Regions from separate parts of the Chryseomicrobium aureum genome, predicted to be linked through region 4. Evidence: riboswitches for the same ligand, from Rfam matches in the RefSeq annotation. Region 4 holds a riboswitch; each other region holds the start of a gene.
What was found. A riboswitch is a leader RNA that binds a small molecule or an ion and turns the genes downstream of it on or off. The one in region 4 is predicted to bind S-adenosylmethionine.
Positions count from the first base shown of each region.

Region 1: linked by a shared signal. The riboswitch ahead of metA (homoserine O-succinyltransferase) and the one ahead of ACF3OH_RS12300 (methionine biosynthesis PLP-dependent protein) in region 4 are both predicted to bind S-adenosylmethionine.
Region 2: linked by a shared signal. The riboswitch ahead of ACF3OH_RS00300 (methionine ABC transporter ATP-binding protein) and the one ahead of ACF3OH_RS12300 (methionine biosynthesis PLP-dependent protein) in region 4 are both predicted to bind S-adenosylmethionine.
Region 3: linked by a shared signal. The riboswitch ahead of metK (methionine adenosyltransferase) and the one ahead of ACF3OH_RS12300 (methionine biosynthesis PLP-dependent protein) in region 4 are both predicted to bind S-adenosylmethionine.

Region 1 is NZ_CP171117.1:1,302,790-1,307,678, reverse strand. It holds gene ACF3OH_RS06905 (aminoglycoside phosphotransferase family protein) at 1-836, opposite strand, end outside; gene metA (homoserine O-succinyltransferase) at 833-1,750, opposite strand; SAM riboswitch class I at 1,805-1,908, opposite strand; gene ACF3OH_RS06895 (sporulation protein) at 1,963-2,346, opposite strand; gene ACF3OH_RS06890 (AI-2E family transporter) at 2,349-3,551, opposite strand; gene ACF3OH_RS06885 (LCP family protein) at 3,562-4,488, opposite strand; gene msrA (peptide-methionine (S)-S-oxide reductase MsrA) at 4,600-4,889, shown strand, end outside.
Region 2 is NZ_CP171117.1:49,621-54,509, forward strand. It holds gene ACF3OH_RS00290 (alkaline phosphatase) at 1-360, opposite strand, end outside; gene ACF3OH_RS00295 (peptide-methionine (S)-S-oxide reductase) at 666-1,151, shown strand; SAM riboswitch class I at 1,413-1,515, shown strand; gene ACF3OH_RS00300 (methionine ABC transporter ATP-binding protein) at 1,608-2,633, shown strand; gene ACF3OH_RS00305 (methionine ABC transporter permease) at 2,623-3,285, shown strand; gene ACF3OH_RS00310 (MetQ/NlpA family ABC transporter substrate-binding protein) at 3,297-4,157, shown strand; gene ACF3OH_RS00315 (hypothetical protein) at 4,246-4,503, opposite strand; gene ACF3OH_RS00320 (helix-turn-helix transcriptional regulator) at 4,493-4,693, opposite strand; gene ACF3OH_RS00325 (hypothetical protein) at 4,825-4,889, shown strand, end outside.
Region 3 is NZ_CP171117.1:1,686,780-1,691,668, reverse strand. It holds gene ACF3OH_RS08805 (prolyl oligopeptidase family serine peptidase) at 1-870, shown strand, start outside; gene pckA (phosphoenolpyruvate carboxykinase (ATP)) at 1,037-2,623, opposite strand; SAM riboswitch class I at 2,814-2,938, shown strand; gene metK (methionine adenosyltransferase) at 3,119-4,318, shown strand; gene ACF3OH_RS08790 (gamma carbonic anhydrase family protein) at 4,364-4,876, opposite strand.
Region 4 is NZ_CP171117.1:2,356,218-2,361,106, forward strand. It holds gene ACF3OH_RS12295 (bifunctional homocysteine S-methyltransferase/methylenetetrahydrofolate reductase) at 1-1,605, opposite strand, end outside; gene ACF3OH_RS12300 (methionine biosynthesis PLP-dependent protein) at 1,602-2,714, opposite strand; SAM riboswitch class I at 2,795-2,902, opposite strand; gene ACF3OH_RS12305 (PadR family transcriptional regulator) at 3,097-3,426, shown strand; gene ACF3OH_RS12310 (DUF1129 family protein) at 3,423-4,109, shown strand; gene ACF3OH_RS12315 (putative RNA methyltransferase) at 4,285-4,889, opposite strand, start outside.

The DNA of each region.
Region 1 (4,889 bases), 1.1 Mb from region 4:
AGCATTTCAACTCGTTCACCAACCACGGGATCTCTATCTTCGACCATCCATGCATAATACACCGTTCCTAATGCTTTGATTGCATCCACTAATAAATTCTCTTCAAATCCATGCTCATCAATCAACAATTCAACTTTTAATTTAAATTCAACCAAGTTCTTGTTCTTATTAAATAAAAATTGCACACAATCATAATATCTATGACCAACGACGCCTTTTGGATCAATGATGACAAATCCACGCAAATCATCCCACAAAATGTTCTCATGATGCAAATCTCCATGTAAAATCGTCGTTTGATGCAACTCATGAATTCTTTGTTTAGCGCGTTTTGCTTCTAATCGCCAATCTTCAGGAATCGCATCATAGTGAGTCTCTAAACTTTCAAACCATCGCTCAATTTGTGGTAACTGATTCAAATCGGTAGTTGGCACCTGCGTGTCATGTAACCTCCTCCACTGCTCCACAAATAATCGAACACTCGTTCTCGTGTCGGGAAATCGGACATTTAGTGTATAACCAGGCGATATATTTTCCATAATATAGTAGCCGGAGTCGGTATTTTCAAACAAGAGCTGTGGTACTCCAAACGTTCCAAAGACCTGCATAGCAACTGCTTCATTTGTGAAATCAGTACCGGGAATACCAACCTTCAAGACAACAGACTTCCCCTTCATCGTTGCTCGGGCCACATAATTGTAGGACAGGTTCGAAAATGGCGTCAGTCCAGTCAATTTATGTAAACGAGCGATCTTCTCAAGTTGTTTCGGGAGTTCTACTAGCCACACCTCGCCTCTCTTTCCGAACGCAACCCGGATCTTTTCTTCAAAGCTCATGACGAAGTGCTCCACTCAAAAGGGGTCTGCTGGTAGACATAATAATTTAACCAATTCGAGAACAATAAATGGGTGTGAGAACGCCACGTGTTTTGAGGATCTTTTGTTGGGTCATCATCAGGAAAATAATTCTCTGGCACTTCGCACTCCAATCCTTTTGCGATGTCTCGCTCATATTCATCTCGTAATGTCGTCGCATCATATTCTAAATGACCAGTTGCCATGATGTGGCGTTGGTCTTTTGATTGCACCAAAAACACACCCGCTTGATCTGAAACTGCTACTACTTCAAGGGCTGGCTGCTTCAAGAGTTTTTCGTAACTGACCGTCGTATGACGAGAGTGCGGTGCCAAGAACGTATCATTGAATCCGCGAACAAGCGGACTATGAGGTGTTAACAACGAGTGTGGGTAAACTCCCGAACATTTCTTCGGTAAATCTTCTTTCTCGATAGTAAACTCGTGATAAAGCACGGCCTGAGCTCCCCAGCAAATCGATAACGTTGATGTCACATGCGTCTTCGCCCAAAATAACAAGGTCACAATCTCAGGCCAGTAGGCCACTTCTTCAAAGGGCATTTGCTCGACCGGCGCGCCCGTCACAATCATTCCGTCAAATCGTCGGTCTTTGATATCCTCGAATACTTTATAAAACTGATCCAAGTGACTGCTACTGACATTTTTCGGTTGATAACTAGCCATACGTAAAAATGTCACATTCGTCTGAAGTGGCGTATTTCCAAGTAAACGCAGTAACTGATGCTCGGTTTTCTCTTTTTCCGGCATCAAATTGACAATGAGTACTTCAAGTGGACGAATATCTTGCGTGTGCGCGCGTTCTTGGTCCATCACGAAGATATTTTCATCACGGAGTTTTTCAATTACAGGTAAATCTTTCGGCAAATTGATTGGCATTGGTTTCTCTCCTTAAAAAAACACTCTACCCATAACAAGGGCAGAGTGTCGGTAGTATTATCTTCCAAGTCAGCACTTGATGGAGGAAGCACCTTTCTGTCAAACAGAGGTTGCTGAAGCGTCACCGGGCCATGTCCCTCGACTTCTCTTGATAATGAATATGCAATTTTGTATTGATGCGATTGTATCAAACGCAATCGTAAAGTTCAAGCCTACTCTTCGATATCAAATATCAATTCGTCTTCATCGCTCAAACTGCTTCCATCTGAGAAGAATGCAGTCGTAGTCAATACGAGCTGTGTCGCTTCTTCCCCTTCTTCTGGCACCCAGCGTTCATCCGGCATGATTTCAAACGGAATCATGAGCGTTCCTTTTGATGCCGGATTGCCGACTGGCTCAAAGGATAGTTTTGCAATCAATTCACGTTTTTCTTTCTTGCATACTTCTAAACGGATGTCTTCTACCTCTTCTTGCTGCTCCAGTCCCTCGATGTAAATGGTGCCGGATAAATTGATGCCATGTTCGATATACGGGTGATCGACCACCGTATCGATTTTGATAAGACCTTTTTCAATATGGGATTCAAACGAGTTCATACTTACTCCACCTTATTCGTTTTCGATAAATATTCGTAGTGATTCTCCACAACCGGTTCATAACGATTATACCGCATTTTAAATAACCGGAAGAAGTGAGTCACGATTACTTTAACTATAGTATACCCTGGAATCCCAAGGATAACGCCAGGCACTCCAAATAAGGAACCTGCTGTTACAAGTACGAATATGATGGTAATCGGATGAATATGCAACGTTTTCCCCATAATCTGCGGAGAAATGAATTTTCCTTCAACAAGTTGCACGACCGTCCATACAGCAGCGAGTTTGAGAAGCATGAATGGCGACTGCACGAGCGCAATAATTACTGCTGGTGTTATTGCAATAATCGGCCCTAAATAGGGAACCACACTCGTCACCATTGCAATAGCACCTAATAACACTGCATATGGCATCTGGATGATGCTAAATCCGATGAACACCATAATTCCAATAGCTGCCGATACTAACAGCTGACCCTGGATATACGAACTGATTTGACGGTCAATGTCTGCAAACACTTGAGCCGTCTCCTCACGCATACGCGGAGGCAATAGACGTAAAAAGTATTGTGGTAACTTTTCTCCATCTTTTAATAAATAGAACAAGATAAATGGAACGGTAACAATCGCAAGTACAAAACTTGTAATCGCTCCAATGAATGAACTGATACCCGTTGCAACACGTGCGAACGTATCTTGGAAGAACACCGCCAATTGACTTGGTAGCTCTTGTATCCACTGATTGATATCTGCTTCTAGTGAATTATAAATCCCTGAAAACATCGATGTTTGTAGCCATATTATAATGTTATTAATGAGTTGAGAAAAAACTTCTGGGAAGTTCTCAACAAATCGAATGGTCTGATCTTTTAAAAATGGGAACACTAAGAATACAAGTAGTGTAATCAGTCCAATCACTGCCAAGAACAGAATCACTATTCCCCAGATACGGGGAATCTTCATCTTCTCAAGTAAACGTAGAATCGGACGTAACAAGTAATACAAAATAGTCGCCAAAATAATCGGTAACACGACATTCCCTAAAAATACGGTGAATGGATTGAAGACAAACGATACCAAATCAAAGATAAAAATCGTCAACCCAATCAGTAGAAGCAGTAACAAAGCAAAGATTGTATTTTTTCCGCCTAAAAATTGAATAAAGCGTGTATCAAAAAAACCTGGTTTCTTGTCATCAAACATAGAGATCCTCCTACTCTAAGAACTCAGCAATTGCTGCTTGTGCTGCTTGTTGATCAATTTCGATGACGCTTCCTGCATGACTGTATGAATTGTAGCGGTATTCTCCTTCTCGAGGAATCGTTAAACGCTCTACTTCAGGGCTTCCGCCTAGCGCCACATCTAACAAGTAATTCAACTTATCTGTATTTGTAATATCCGTTTGAATGTACCCATTTAAAGCACCCGCAAACTTCGGAAGACGATGAAGATTGCCGACAGATGTTACTTCGTTAGAAAGTGCTTCAATGACAACTTGTTGCCGTCTCACTCGACCGAAATCACCTTCTTCGTCTTTTCGGAAGCGCGCATATCCTAGTAACTCTTGGCCGTTCAATTGATGCACCCCTTGTTTGAGTTCGACACCAATCTCTTCAGACATATCTTTTTCAACATCAATTTCGATTCCGTTTGGTGCAAGGATATCGACCATCGTCTCGAAACTTGTAAAGTCAATGAGTGCGTAATGATGAAGGGGAATGCCAAACATCCCTTCAATAGTCTGTCTCGTCAAATCCGCTCCACCGAGATAATAGGCCGTATTTAATTTATAAGATTGATACCCTGGAATCTCTGCATAAATATCACGCATCAAAGAGATGAGTCGAACATCATTGGATTCAGGATCCCACGAAGCTACCATCATAGTGTCAGTCCTAGACTTCTCTTCACCACGGCTGTCCACACCTAATAGTAGGACATTCATCCTTCCGCCGTCATAAGCGCTTCCGTCAAACGGTTCTGAACTTGCTTCCCCGTCCGCGATTTGGGTGCCTTGCCAGTATGTAAAAATTCCGTATCCAACAAGACCAATGAATAGAATAAAAATAAATGCAAAAATCCGTTTAAATGGCGAGCGACGTTTTTTACGACCTCTTAGCTCGCTTCGACTTTGTTCCATGGTAATAACCCCTTTCTATCTTTATCATAACGTATTCAAGAGCAACTAGTTTCATAGTTTGCTAAGAAGTGATAAAATTTTACGAGCACATCACATACTGGAGGGATTTTAATGGAAAAAGCAACATTTGCAGGTGGCTGTTTTTGGTGTATGGTCAAGCCATTTGATACGTATGAAGGGATTCACAAAGTAACGTCTGGTTACATGGGAGGTCACGTAGAAAATCCAACTTATGAAGATGTGAAAACGGGCACTTCTGGTCATTTAGAAGTTGTCGAGATTCAATTTGATCCGTCCCTCTTCCCTTATGAGCAACTACTAGAGATCTTCTGGCAGCAAATCGACCCGACGGATGATGAAGGACAGTTCCAGGATCGAGGCGATCAATACCGCACCGCAAT
Region 2 (4,889 bases), 390 kb from region 4:
TAAGATAGAGTCGACTTCTTTGCCATCGGGTGTCACACCGACCATCCCGTTATTCGTTTTTACACCTGTTGCCATCGCCGTCCCAGCAGCAGCTGAGTCCGTCACTTCTGTATCTGCTGAGTAGGTTTTGATTAGACCTTTTACATATGGATCAAAAGAAGAGTCTTCGCCTTTGAACCAACGGTAGTTCGTTGCATAGGCGGCACTGTAGCCGTCTGGAATCATATAAATTACATTTTTGACTTTCCCATTATGAGCGTTATCATTCCGTGCTTCTGCGTAATCCATTGTCACATTGACACTGATCCCGGATACGACAAGTCCTCCCACCAAAGCGGCTGTTACAAGCTGTTTTTTCATACACATTTCCTCCTTTTGTTTGGTACACGGCAACGATATCAACTGAATGTAAAGGAAATGTGACGTCAATGTAAAAGCTTACGTAACACAGGGAAAATCGGTTTTTAGTCAAAGGAAACCTGAAAACTATTTAATTTTTAGTAGCTATATAGACCGTTCCGTTTGCAGTCATTTTGACGGATGAATTCATAAACTATCTGACTTTACATCATCTACTAAAGAATTTTAGGGTGTTATGAGATAATAGAAATAACTAACTAATGATTTAATCTCTATTCTAATTGAAGTACAAGGGGAGATTTTGCATGCAGACGATTTATTTAGCAGGGGGATGCCTATGGGGCGTGCAGGCATTTGTGAAGACGTTGCCAGGGATTGTCTCGACTGAAGCAGGAAGAGCAAATGGAACTTCTCAAACGTTAGACGGGGAATATGACGGATATGCGGAATGTGTAAAAACGACTTTTCATCCAGATGTGGTATCTGTCGACGAGTTGATGGGCTATCTTTTTGAAATCATCGATCCATACAGTATCAACAAACAAGGAGAAGACGTCGGGGAGAAGTATCGAACTGGGGTGTATAGTATAGACCCAAAACATGTAGAGCAGGCCAAGGCGTTCATCAAGAAACGTGAAGATGAGGACCGAATTGCTGTAGAAGTTCTGCCGCTTACCAATTATGTACGAAGTGCAGAAGAACACCAAGACCGTCTTGCTCGCTGTCCGGATGATTACTGCCACATTCCACAGCAGTTGCTGACAAAATACAAATCGAACGTGCTTACATGAGACGAGCCTCCTTTCTGTACTAGAAAGGAAGCTGATTTTTATTAGATAGCTTGTTCACATCTAGGAAATCAAAATAATGCTTTTTAAAGAATTTTCAATAAAACTAATAAAAAACTATCCGCGTCGTACCAACAAAGCAACCGCTTACATAGTCAGACTACTAAAAAAATTAGTAAAATTACTATTGACGACAAAACTTTGATGCTTTAGACTGTGAAACAGTTAGCAAGACGAACTAAATTCAAAACTACATACCAGCAATTCTTATCACGAGAGACGGAGGGACAGGCCCTGTGAAGTCTCGGCAAAGCGCGCATGCGTCAGTGCCAAATCCTGCAAGTGTCCACCACTTGAGAGATAAGACTGAGAGGCTTTTTCATGGCTTTCATTTCTTATGTTCTTAAGAGATGAAGGTCTTTTTTTATGCACTCTAGCAAGAAAGTAGGGAAGTCCACCATGATTACATTCCAAAACGTATCCAAAACATTCAAAGTCGGGAAGCGTGATGTGCACGCCGTCCAAAACGTCACGCTCGACGTCAAAAAAGGCGACATATTCGGCATCATCGGGTTTAGTGGAGCTGGTAAGAGCACGCTCCTTCGCCTCGTGAACCTTCTAGAGAAGCCGACGAGTGGCGTCATCAAAATCAATGATACCGACATCACATCTCTAAAAGCCAAACAACTTCGCTTGCAACGTCGACGAATCGGGATGATCTTTCAGAACTTTAACTTGTTCACATCCCGCACTGTTGCAGGGAATGTTGCCTATCCGTTGAAACTTGAAGGCACGCCAAAAGCGGAAATCACAAGACGCACAAAAGAGTTACTTGAATTCGTTGGCCTATCTGATAAAGCAGATAACTATCCTGAGCAACTCTCGGGGGGGCAAAAGCAACGCGTTGGGATTGCGCGAGCTCTTGCAACGAACCCGGAAATCCTAATTTGCGACGAAGCAACGTCCGCACTTGATCCGGAAACGACAGAGGACATCTTGAAACTTTTGAAGCGCGTCAATCAAGAATTCGGCATCACAGTGCTCTTGATTACACACGAGATGAACGTCATTTCAACCATTTGCAACCGAGTGGCGATTATGGAAAACGGACACGTCATCGAGCACGGGGAAGTCTTCGATGTCTTCACAAACCCGTCCCATCCGACGACAAAACGGTTTATCCAGTCGGTCAATAAAGACCTTCCTTCTCAAGAATTGCTAAAAGAATGGCGAGCAGCGGGAGATGAGCACATCTACCAAGTAACGTTTACCGGAAGTGCGACGAGTCAGCCGCTTCTTTCAAAAATCTCACAGCAACACAATGTCCACTTTAACGTTGTGTACGGCGCTGTTCGAGAGATCCAAAATCAGTTGCTAGGAAACCTAGTCGTTTCCTTCAAAGGAGAGACGACCGCGATTCAAAACGTGATCCGTGAACTAGCAGACGTTGTCGACATCAAGGAGGTGATCATCCATGAAAGTTGAGTGGAGTACATTTTATCAGCGCATCATAGAAGCAACTGGCGAGACGATCACGATGGTCATCCTGACTCTGATTCTCGGTTCGATTTTAGGCGTATTGGTGGGACTCGCTTTATTCGTCTCTCGCCAAGGCAATATCTTAGAAAATCGCTTGTTATACGGCCTTCTCAACTTACTGATCAATGTGATTCGGCCGATTCCATTTATCGTGTTCCTCGTATTCTTGATGCCAGTGACACGCCTCGTAATGGGGACGACAATTGGTGTGGGAGCTGCTGTGTTCCCGATGGCCATCATGGCAACATTCAGTGTCGCGCGTATCGTTGAACAGAACTTACTGAGTATCGACCCGGGTGTCATTGAAGCAGCGAAAGCGATGGGGGCGAGCCCGTTCCAAATCGTCTTTACCGTTTTGATTCCGGAAGCGCTTGGACCACTGATTCTTGGTCTCACGTTTGTGACAGTCAGCTTGATCGATTTCTCGGCAGTGGCCGGATATGTCGGTGGTGGTGGTCTCGGGCACATCGCGATTACATACGGCTACCAACGTTTTGATACGAGCGTCATGGTCGTGACGGTGATTATCTTGATTCTTCTGGTGCAACTCGCCCAGTGGCTTGGCAATACATTATCCAAAAAAATTATGAGACGATAGGAGATTAAAAAATGAAACGACTAAAACTTGCAGCACTTGCTGCCACAGCTGCTCTAACACTTGCAGCTTGTAACTCAGCCGATGGGTCAGAAGAGACAATCAAAATTGGGGTGAACGGTGCGGATAGCCCGCAATGGCCGGTCATCGTAGAACTTGCAAAAGAGGAAGGCATTGATTTAGAAGTAGTAGAATTCACAGATTACATCATGCCGAACAAAGCACTTGCAGCAGGGGACATTGATTTGAACGCGTTCCAGACGATCTCGTTCTTCTCAAACTTTGTGGCGGAATCTGGGGAAGACTTGGCACCTGTTGGTACAACGGTATTTGCGCCACTTGGTGTGTATTCAGATAAAATCGAGTCACTAGATGAATTGCAAAAAGGTGATCAAGTCGCCATTCCAAATGATGCATCAACACTTCCACGCGCACTGAACCTTCTGCAAGAAGCAGGTGTGATTGAACTAGCTGACGATTTTGGGATCACTGGAGACTTAGACAAAATCACATCAAACCCGTTAGAGCTTGAATTTGTCGCTATGGAACCCCAACAGACAGCACGTGTTCTTCCGGACGTTGCCATTGCCTTAATCAACAATGGTGTGGCCGTACAAGCAGGTCTTATTCCAGCTGAAGACGCTGTTGTGTATGAAGATACAGAATCCGAGTCCATCGAGCCGTACATCAATATCATCGCATCTCGTGCAGATGAAGCAGACAACGAAAACTACTTAAAGATTGTTGAATTGTATCAACATCCTGAAGTAGAAGAAGCGATCAACAAAGAGTTCAAAGGTAGCATGTTCATCATCCGCAAGACGGCGGAAGAGACGCAAGCGATGTTTGACAAAATGAATACCTATTTCCAATAAGGGCACCCACCCACTGCAGCTTTGACCCCCTTAGCTGTGGTGGGTTTTTTCTTAAACTTTAGAAATGTTTCGTAGCTTATTTGGTTAATCAATCGAGCGCTTGTCGATTCTTTGAATAGGACCTGCGAAGGGATATAAAGTGAATCCCGAAATACATAAGTAAAAGGATGCTGAAGAAGCCGCCGATTTCTAACCATCCTGCACCGTTTGAAGGCAATCCGCTAATTAGAGAGTAAACTACGAAGTAGAGAACGCCAAACCCTATTGTCTGAATGGTGATTTTCTTAAGTTGTTGTTTGTAATCGTCTTTAGGTAAAACTAGAGTTAACCATGAATTATTGATCATCTACCTCCCAAAATAATTCATCAAGCGTTTTCCCCAATTCTTTGGCCAGTGCAATGCATAACTGAAGACTTGGATTGTAGGCTCCTTTTTCAATCAAACTAATCGTCTGTCGCGTAATGCCTGTCTTTTTGGCAAGATCCGTTTGTGTGATGTTGGCAGAAAGACGAGCAAGCTTTACATTGTTTTTCATAGAATCTCCTTACTCAATGTAACATATATATTCCATTTGTAATTTATATGTTACATTCTAATCGAGTAGATGTCAATCCTCATTGACAACTTATTACCAAGTAATTCGTATAGATACAAGAGGTGATTAGGATGAACGAGTTAATTAATCAAACAGATGAGCAAATTGAACAGACACGCGCGATTTACAAAAGCTT
Region 3 (4,889 bases), 670 kb from region 4:
CGCGAGTGGATGACGCTTCGAGATATTGAAAGACATCCGTTTTTGAGTTTTTATATGAAAGACGATGGGATGGAAGCAATCCTGACTCAACTAAAAAAGAAGTTCCCACTTTATAAGAAACATCGGATTCCTAGTCCAAATAGCAAAGTCCGCATACACGAAGTGACCTATTATTCTGATGAATTTCTCGTAAAGGGGTGGCTAGCTGAACCAGTTGCAGGGGCACAAGAAGCCATTGTCTATTTACGCGGAGGAATCAATCAAATCGGAAAAGTACGAGGAGCTCGAATTGCACAAATTGCAGCTCAAGGGTTTACGGTATTCGCACCGCACTATCGCGGTTCGTTTGGAGGCGAAGGAAAAGACGAGTTTGTGGGTGCCGATCGTCAAGACGCTTACGGAGCTGTTGATTATTTAGCGGCTTGCGGCTATACACGTATTCATCTGTTTGCGTTTAGTCGTGGTGGAATCATGGCCTTGTGGGCAGCGGTGAAGCGACCCGAAGTGACCTCGCTCGTGACTTGGGGAGGAGTGTCTTCCATCTATTTGACATATGAAGAACGTGTAGACATGCGCCGGATGATGAAACGCATCTACGGCGGGACCCCTAAAAGGGCTCCAGAAGCGTTTGAAGATCGTGACGTGCTACAGCAATTAGAACGTATGAATGCACCCGTTCTCATCATTCATGGGGAACTAGATACGAATGTTGGGTTTGAGCACGCGACGATTCTGGAGGAGAAATTGAAAGGTTTAAATATGCCTGTGACTACGAGGTATCTAGAAAACCACCATCACTTTGTGCCCGACCCACTGAACCGACAGATTTTACGCGAAGCGCTCGAGTGGATGCTTGAGCAGGGGCGCTGAGCGAGCGTTCATAGGACGAATTGGAGATTTCTTCTACACTACCCGTGATTTCTTCTACCCAAATCGGTTTTTATTCTACCGAAGTCATATTATGGAAACTAACTAAAGAAAATGTGCAAAAAACAAGGCCCACTCGGATTGAGTAGGCCTTGTTCTGTATGTCCAATTAAATAATTGGTCCACCTTTAGAGATGATCTCTTCAGAAACACCAGAGAACTTTTTGAAGTTCTCGCGGAAGCTATCTGCAAGTTCTTTTGCTTTTTTGTCATATGCATCTTTGTCTGCCCATGCATTGCGTGGGTTCAAGACGTCACTTGGTACGCCAGGAACTTCTTTAGGAATCGCAACGCCGAATACAGATCCTTGCTCTGTTTCTACGTTCTCAAGTTTCCCTTCGATTGCAGCGCGAACCATAGCGCGTGTGTAAGAAAGTTTCATACGCGTTCCAACGCCATACTCTCCGCCAGTCCAACCTGTATTGACAAGGTAGACGTTTGCGCCGTGCTCGTCAATTTTGTTTCCAAGCATCTCTGCGTATACAGCAGCTGGAAGTGGTAGGAATGGAGAACCGAAGCATGTTGAGAATACTGGTTGTGGGCTTGTGATCCCGCGCTCAGTTCCAGCAAGTTTTGATGTGAAGCCACTTAGGAAGTGGTACATCGCTTGTTCTTTTGTTAATTTCGAGATTGGAGGCAATACGCCAAACGCATCCGCCGTTAAGAACACGATTGTTTTTGGATGACCAGCAACAGAAGGCACCATGATGTTGTCGATGTAATCGATTGGGTAAGCAGCACGTGTATTCTCTGTTAAAGAGTTGTCATCGTAATCTGCTTCACGCGTCTCTTCGTTTACGACTACGTTCTCAAGAACAGTACCGAATTTGATTGCGTTATAGATCTCAGGCTCATTTTCTTCTGTTAGGTTGATACATTTTGCGTAGCATCCACCTTCCATATTGAAGACGCCCGTATCGGACCAACCATGCTCGTCGTCACCAATTAAATGACGGCCTTTGTCAGCAGATAAAGTTGTTTTCCCAGTTCCAGATAGACCGAAGAACAATGTAACGTCGCCTTCTTCGCCTACGTTTGCAGAACAGTGCATTGGAAGAATGCCTTGCTCCGGAAGCAAGTAGTTCATAATACCAAAGATGGATTTTTTCATCTCACCCGCATACTCCGTACCACCGATTAATACGATGCGCTCTTCAATAGACACCATGATGAACGTCTCAGAGTTCGTACCATCAACTGCAGGATCTGCTTTGAACGTTGGAGCACTCACAATTGTGAATTGTGCTTCGTGGTTAGCAAGCTCTTCAGCAGTTGGACGAATGAATAATTGATGGGCGAACAAGTTGTGCCATGCGTATTCATTGATTACTTGGATTGGTAGGCGAGACGCTTCGTCTGCACCAGCGAATCCTTTAAATAAGAAAAGAGCATCTTTTGCTTGTAGGTAATCGACAACTTTAGCATATAAGTTTTGGAATACTTCTTTTGAGATTGGGCGGTTGACTGAACCCCAATCTACTTTATCACGTGAAATATCTTCATCTACCATATATTTATCTTCTGGGGAACGCCCCGTATACTTTCCAGTTTCAGCACGTAGTGCACCAGTTGAAGTCAGCATACCTTCACCACGAGCAGTTGCTTGTTCAACAAGTTCCGCTACAGATAGTTGCGTGTGGACTTGGTCTCCCGATAATAAAGACTGAATTGCGCTTTTTGTATCGATCGATTGCATAGGTTAAATACCATCCTTAAATAGATTTTCCGAAGTGACGGAATGCTAATATGTGAATTAGTATAACACATTAAACTAAATAGTCTACACTAATACGTCACTTGACTAGTGATTTTTTTGTGGGGACTTTCACACAGTTTTTTGTTGACTTTCGATAGGTGAATGCGTATGATGGAAAATTGAACGGATACTCTTATCCCGAGCTGGTGGAGGGGTCAGGCCCTATGAAACCCGGCAACCTCAATAAGATAGAGATGCAAGACTTATTGAAAAGGTGCCCAACCTGAGACAGGGGATTCCCCTGATTGATAAGAGTGAAAGGTGCAAAGAAATCATCCTTTCCTCATTAGTGAGTGAAAGGATTTTATTATTTATGAACGCCTTCAACCATGCGCCAAATCCAAAACAGCTTCAAGTATTCTAGGCTTGCCATGGGGAATGAGTACCGGTTCAATTCACGGGAGCAATCCCGCAGGATCAAGAAGGAGGAAATATATCATGACACAACGTCGATTATTCACTTCGGAATCAGTAACAGAAGGCCATCCGGATAAGATTTGTGACCAAATCTCAGATGCGATCCTTGACGCAATCTTAACTGAAGACCCGAATGCACGTGTAGCGTGCGAAACAACTGTCACAACTGGACTTGTTCTAGTTGCTGGAGAAATTACAACATCTGCTTATGTAGACATTCAAAAAACGGTGCGTGAAACAGTTCGAGAAATCGGCTACACACGTGCAAAATTCGGTTTTGACGCAGATACATCTGCTGTTTTAACTGCAATTGATGAGCAGTCTGCAGATATCGCAGCTGGAGTAGACCGTGCACTTGAGGCACGCGAAGGGTCCATGACAGACGCTGACATCGAAGCGATCGGAGCGGGTGACCAAGGTCTGATGTTCGGATTTGCTTGTAATGAAACAGAAGAATTAATGCCACTTCCAATCAGCTTGGCGCACAAATTATCACGTCGCTTATCGGAAGTACGTAAAAACGAAACACTTGAGTACTTACGTCCAGACGGTAAAACACAAGTGACTGTTGAATACGATGAAAACGGCAAGCCAGTGCGTGTCGATACAATCGTAATTTCTACACAACACGCTCCTGAAATTACTCTAGAGCAAATTCAGTCTGATTTGAAAGAACACGTCATCAACGCAGTCGTACCGGCTGAGTGGATTGACGAAAACACGAAATACTTTATCAACCCAACTGGCCGCTTCGTAATCGGTGGACCACAAGGAGATGCTGGTTTAACTGGCCGCAAAATCATCGTTGATACGTACGGTGGTTATGCACGTCACGGTGGCGGTGCATTCTCTGGGAAAGATGCAACAAAAGTTGACCGCTCTGCAGCATATGCAGCACGTTATGTTGCGAAAAACATCGTAGCAGCGGGTCTTGCAGATAAAGTAGAAGTGCAACTTGCTTATGCAATCGGTGTAGCACAGCCAGTTTCAATCGCTGTGGATACATTCGGTACAGGAAAAGCAACAGAAGCAGACATGGTAACATGGATTCGCGAGTTGTTTGACCTACGCCCAGCGGGAATCATCAAGATGCTTAATCTTCGTCGTCCGATCTACAAGCAAACTGCTGCTTACGGACACTTTGGTCGTACAGACATCGATGTACCTTGGGAAAAAACAGACAAAGCAGCTGAGTTGAAAGCAAAAGCTGGTTTATAAAATGAGGAAACTCCCGAGGAATTTACTTCCTTGGGAGTTTTTTTATTATTCTTGCAAACCTTTATAGTATTGACCCTTTTCATGATACTCACGCACTATGCGCTCCATGTCCTTCTTATCTTCCTCGTTGACAGCCCGCACAACCTTCGCTGGCCGTCCATATGCCATCATACCAGCAGGAATCACTTTTCCTTGAGGGACGAGACTACCGGCTCCGATAAATGCACCTTCTCCGATTTCGGCACCATCTAAAATGATGGAACCCATTCCAATTAAGGCACCTTTCCGGATAGTGCAACTATGCAGTGTCACTTGATGACCGACCGTTACTTCGTCTTCTATGACAAGTGGGAACTGGGGACTTTGGTGAAGGCAACAAAGATCTTGGATGTTGACCTTACGACCAATGCGTGTCGCATTGACGTCGCCGCGAATGATAGTGTTGAAAAATACTGAAGACCCTTCACCGATTTCTACATCTCCTGTGATGGTCGTGAAATCCGCAATAAACACGGACGGATGGATTTTTGGAGTTTTTTCGCCAAATGGATAGATCATAACAGACTTCCTT
Region 4 (4,889 bases):
TTCGTGATGCAGAAACTCTGCGTTGCGCGACGATAATAAAGGCATGATGCCGACGAAAAACGGTTTATCGACTTGTTTTGCTGCTTCTGCAAGTGCATGTAGCTGATCGATTCCAAAAACCGGTTGCGTAATAAAATAATCCGCTCCTGCTGCGACTTTCTTTTCAAGCCGCTTGATCGAGGCATCCATATGGCGGTAATTCGGATTAAATGCTGCCCCCACCGAAAACCGTGTCGGTCTCTCCAGTGATTTCCCCGAAAATGATAATCCACGATTGTTCTGCTTGATAAGCTCGATTAGTTCTAAACTTGATAAGTCGTAGACAGATGCTGCTCCCGGAAAGTCCCCAATTTTGGCAGGATCTCCTGTGATGGCGAGCAGGTCTTGTACACCAAGCTCATGGAGACCCATTAAGTGCGATTGGAGACCAATCAAATTTCGATCACGGCATGTTAAATGAACAAGTGGCGTGGCATCGTATCGTTCTTTGATGATGGCTGCCACTGCATCATTCCCGACTCTCGGAGAAGCTAGAGGATTGTCAGCGAGTGTTAGTGCATCGGCACCAGCTTCATGGAGAGCTTGAATTCCTTCGTAGAATCGGTCGGTATTTAAATGCTTTGGTGGGTCAAGTTCCACGAGAATTGTCGTTTCCTTCCGCACTTTTTGAAGTAGTGGGGACTCGGCTGAAACTTGCTCGATTTGTGGGTCAGATTTTTTTGCCGTGATTTGTTTAGTCGAAATCGGCGTGCGGTCGCCTAGAGTTTCTGCGATTGCTTGAATATGGCCAGGCGTTGTTCCACAACAGCCTCCGATCAAGTGGACACCTTGTTGTCTCAGCTCCTCCGCAATTTCTGCAAAATAGTGAAACTCTTCTGCGTACGAATAGCGACCTTCTTCCACTTGAGGAAGACTCGCATTCGGATAGACGGAGAGCAATGCCTTTTTGGGAATCGGAACTTGCTTGAGAGCACTCAGCATATGGAATGGACCCATTCGACAATTGACACCAACAACATCGGCTCCTGCAACTTCCAACTCTTCAAATGCTTGTGCAAGTGAATAGCCGTTTTGCAATACACCCACTTCATGCATCGACACTTCTGCGATAACCGGTAACTCACACTCTGCCTTTGCGATTTGCACAACGGCTTTTAGTTCTTCAAAATCGTAGTACGTTTCGAGTAACAGTGCGTCGACGCCTTCCATTAAGAAAATATAGAGCTGTTCTCTAAAACTGCGTTTGATTTCATCGAGTGGAATGTCTTGTTTGATTCCACGCAATCCTCCAAATGTTCCAAGGACGTATACCTCGTCCCCCGCAGCTTGTTTGGCAAGTTTTACTGCCGCTGTATTGATGGCTTTCACTTGTTCTTGCAAACCATAACGTGCGAGTTTCACGTAATTCGCTGCGTAGGTGTTTGTCTGAATCACTTCCGCTCCTGCTGCAATATACTGTTCATGTACACGCAGGACGTCTTCCGGGTGAGAAAGGTTTAGTTCTTCATTGCAGTGATCGACGCCGTACGAGTAAAGCAGTGTGCCCATTGCCCCGTCCGCCACTAAAACACGGTCTTGCAGTTGTTCCAAAAACGGTCGTTTCATTCGGCTTCACCTACTAACCCATCTAAAATATGTTGCAGTTCTGCTTTCAAATCGTCCACATGTTCAATGCCTACAGAAAAACGAAGAAGTCTTCCGCAGATTCCGACTCGTTCACGCTCCGCTACCGGAATATCGGCATGGGTTTGTGTTGTCGGGTAGGTGATGAAGCTTTCAACTCCACCAAGACTTTCTGCAAATGCAATGAGTGTAAGACGCTCGAGGAATTGTGGTACCCACTCTTCTTTCTGTAACCGAAACGATAACATTCCGCCTTTCCCTGGATACAAGACGGAATCAATTGCTACGTGTTGTGTTAAGAACTCTGCAAGTTTCTGTGCGTTTTGTTGTTGGCGCTCGACTCGGAGACCCAACGTTTTAAGACTTCTCACTAATAGCCAACAGTCTAACGGACTAGGTACGGCCCCGATTGAATTTTGAATGATTGTGAGTTGCTCACCAAGTGCCTGTCCTTTTGTAATAACAGCACCTGCTAACACATCATTGTGACCACCCAAATACTTCGTCGCACTATGAATGACAATGTCTGCTCCTAGCGTGATCGGTTGCTGCAGAATTGGTGTATAGAAAGTGTTATCGACGATCAGCAGGATTTCGTGTCCTTTTGCCAGTTCGGCAACAGCTTGAATATCTGTTTCTTTCATCAATGGATTCGTTGGAGATTCGATGAACACTGCTTTTGTGCGCTCAGTGATGGCAGCCTCGATTGACTGAAGCTTTGAAGTGTCTACGTAACGGAAGTGTAAACCCGTCCGTTCTTCTAACTGATGGAACAACCGATAGCTCCCTCCGTATAAGTCTTCGGATACGACTAGCTCATCACCCAACTTAAATAACTGAAGTACGGCGTGAACAGCCGCCATTCCTGAACTGAAGGCAAAACCATGATCACCTCTTTCAAGGTCCGCCAGTGTTAGCTCGAGGGCAGTTCGCGTAGGATTAGCAGTTCGCGAGTAATCATACCCCGTTGATTGCCCGATTCCTGGGTGGATGTAGGCTGTTGAGAGATGAATAGGAAGGCTCACTGCTCCGGTTGCTGAGTCACTTCGGTTCCCGGCTTGTGCGAGTTTGGTTTCTAGTTGATGTGTCATATTTACTCCTCCTAAGTAGTGGAGGGCATAGAAAAACGCCCTCTTATTAAAAATAAGAAGGCGTGTAATCAATTCTATCCCTCTTATCTATCAGAACACAATGGTTCTGCTGGAATTAGCACCATACTGCTTTGCAGCTGGTTGCTGAGGTGTCGTAGGGCCAGTCCCTCTACCTCTCGCGATAAGAAATTGCGTATTTAGTTCGGTCTTCAAAGCTTTTTACCACTTTAACGCATTGAAGGAAGATGTGTCAATAGAATTTTAAGCTTTTAGTTGACTTACCATTTCTCACACAGTAGACTGTAATTAACTACTTTGCATTACCAAGTAGCTATTTTTTCACCCCGCTATCTTGCATTACAAACTAGCAAGGAGGAGCGCTATGACAGTTCGCAGTCAACTACTGAAAGGTTTTCTTGACGGATGTGTTCTTGCAGTTATCGATAAACAGACTGTGTATGGATATGAATTGTCCAGGAAGTTACAGGATTCCGGTCTTCCCGATGTCCCAGAAGGCACCATTTATCCGGTCTTGTTACGGTTGCAAAAACAGGGCTTGATCGTCAGTGAAATGCGTCCATCTGAGTCTGGACCGAATCGCAAATACTATTCCATCACACAAAGTGGACAAGCCACATTGGCAACCATTCGCAACGAGTGGCAATTGCTGTCTGTCCCACTACATGCATTATTAAAGGAGGAAAGCGAATGAAAGCACATGAGTTAATCAAACTGAACAATGAAAAACGCGAGTTATTACATGTTCCTAATAAAGTGTATTACGAACAATTGATGGTTTATATCCGAACGAAGCTTCTATTGTCCGAGCAAAAGAGTGAAGAAATCTTGATGGATATGCTTGATCACTTGCTTGAAGCACAAGAAGACGGAAAATCTGCAAAAGATGTATTTGGAGAGGATCCAAAGGCTTACGCTGATGACGTCATCGAACAAATTCCACAAGAAGAGAAACGCGACATGGTGAAGTTTTGGGGACGCATGGCGTTCCAGTTGCTCGCATACTACTTTATCGCGCGCGGGGTTATTATGGCTGCGATTGCCTATTTCGATGAAATGCCAGATGATCGTATATACTTGATTCCATCATTGATTCAAGTTGGGTTGATGGTGTTCATTGTTTGGCTCTTGATCCGCTTAGTGTTCCGTCAATTGCACAAAACCGCATTTGAAGAGGCAAGCTTGAAATCTCGTTGGAAAGAATATGTCGGCGCAGGTGTTCTAGGCGCTCTTGCCATGGCAGCAATTGGTCTCTCGAATTATTTCTTACCCTATTTTGGACCGTATGCACCCTTTCCACCAGCGTCTTCTATCGGTGTCGGGGCGATTTTCTTGTTAACATCGTGGATATTGAAGCGAACGGAGTGGGGTTCGTAGAGAGTTTTGGTGGGTGAGCGGGCGTTCATCGGACGTAACTAAGATTTATTCTACCCAAATCACGATTTGTTCTACCCAAACCGCAATTTATTCTACCGAAGTCGTATTATGGAAACTAATCACGCACTTTACAGCAAAAAAACAGGGTTCGCTCCTCGGAGCGGACCCTGTCCAATTAGCTTTTCTTCAACTTCCCGACCAAAACCGTCAAATCCACAGTAACTGATGGTAACGCCAGTTCGATAAACTCGTTCACTTGCTCAGGTGGTGCATTCCAAGTAAGAGGCGTCATCGCAATGAGGTCGCGCCACTGCTCATCGGTCAACTCGACACTATAGTTCTGTCGACTGATATGAACAGTCTCCAACGTCTTCTCAAACTGCTCTTTTGCGCCTTCGTTTTCATACGTTTCTTTGTCAGTCCCCGCATAAAAGAACTTCCGGAGTTCCTCTAAATACTGTGCATTTGGAATCACCTTCACCACGTACCCACCAGGCTTCAGTATACGTCTAAACTCTTGATGGTTTGCTGGAGAAAGAATATTTAATACGACATCCACGGAGTGCTCTTGAACAGGAGATTTAGCCAAATCCGCAACGAGCCAGAGTGCATCGACGTCGTGATTCGTTGCTAATTGAATTCCTTCTTTCGCAAGATCTATTCCAATACCCCGACCACTTTTTACTTGTTCTAGAATACCTGCCAGATGTGTCCCTTCCCCGCAGCCCATGTCTACGAGTAGAGGTGATGACAAAGAGGACTCACCTTCTATCCACGTTG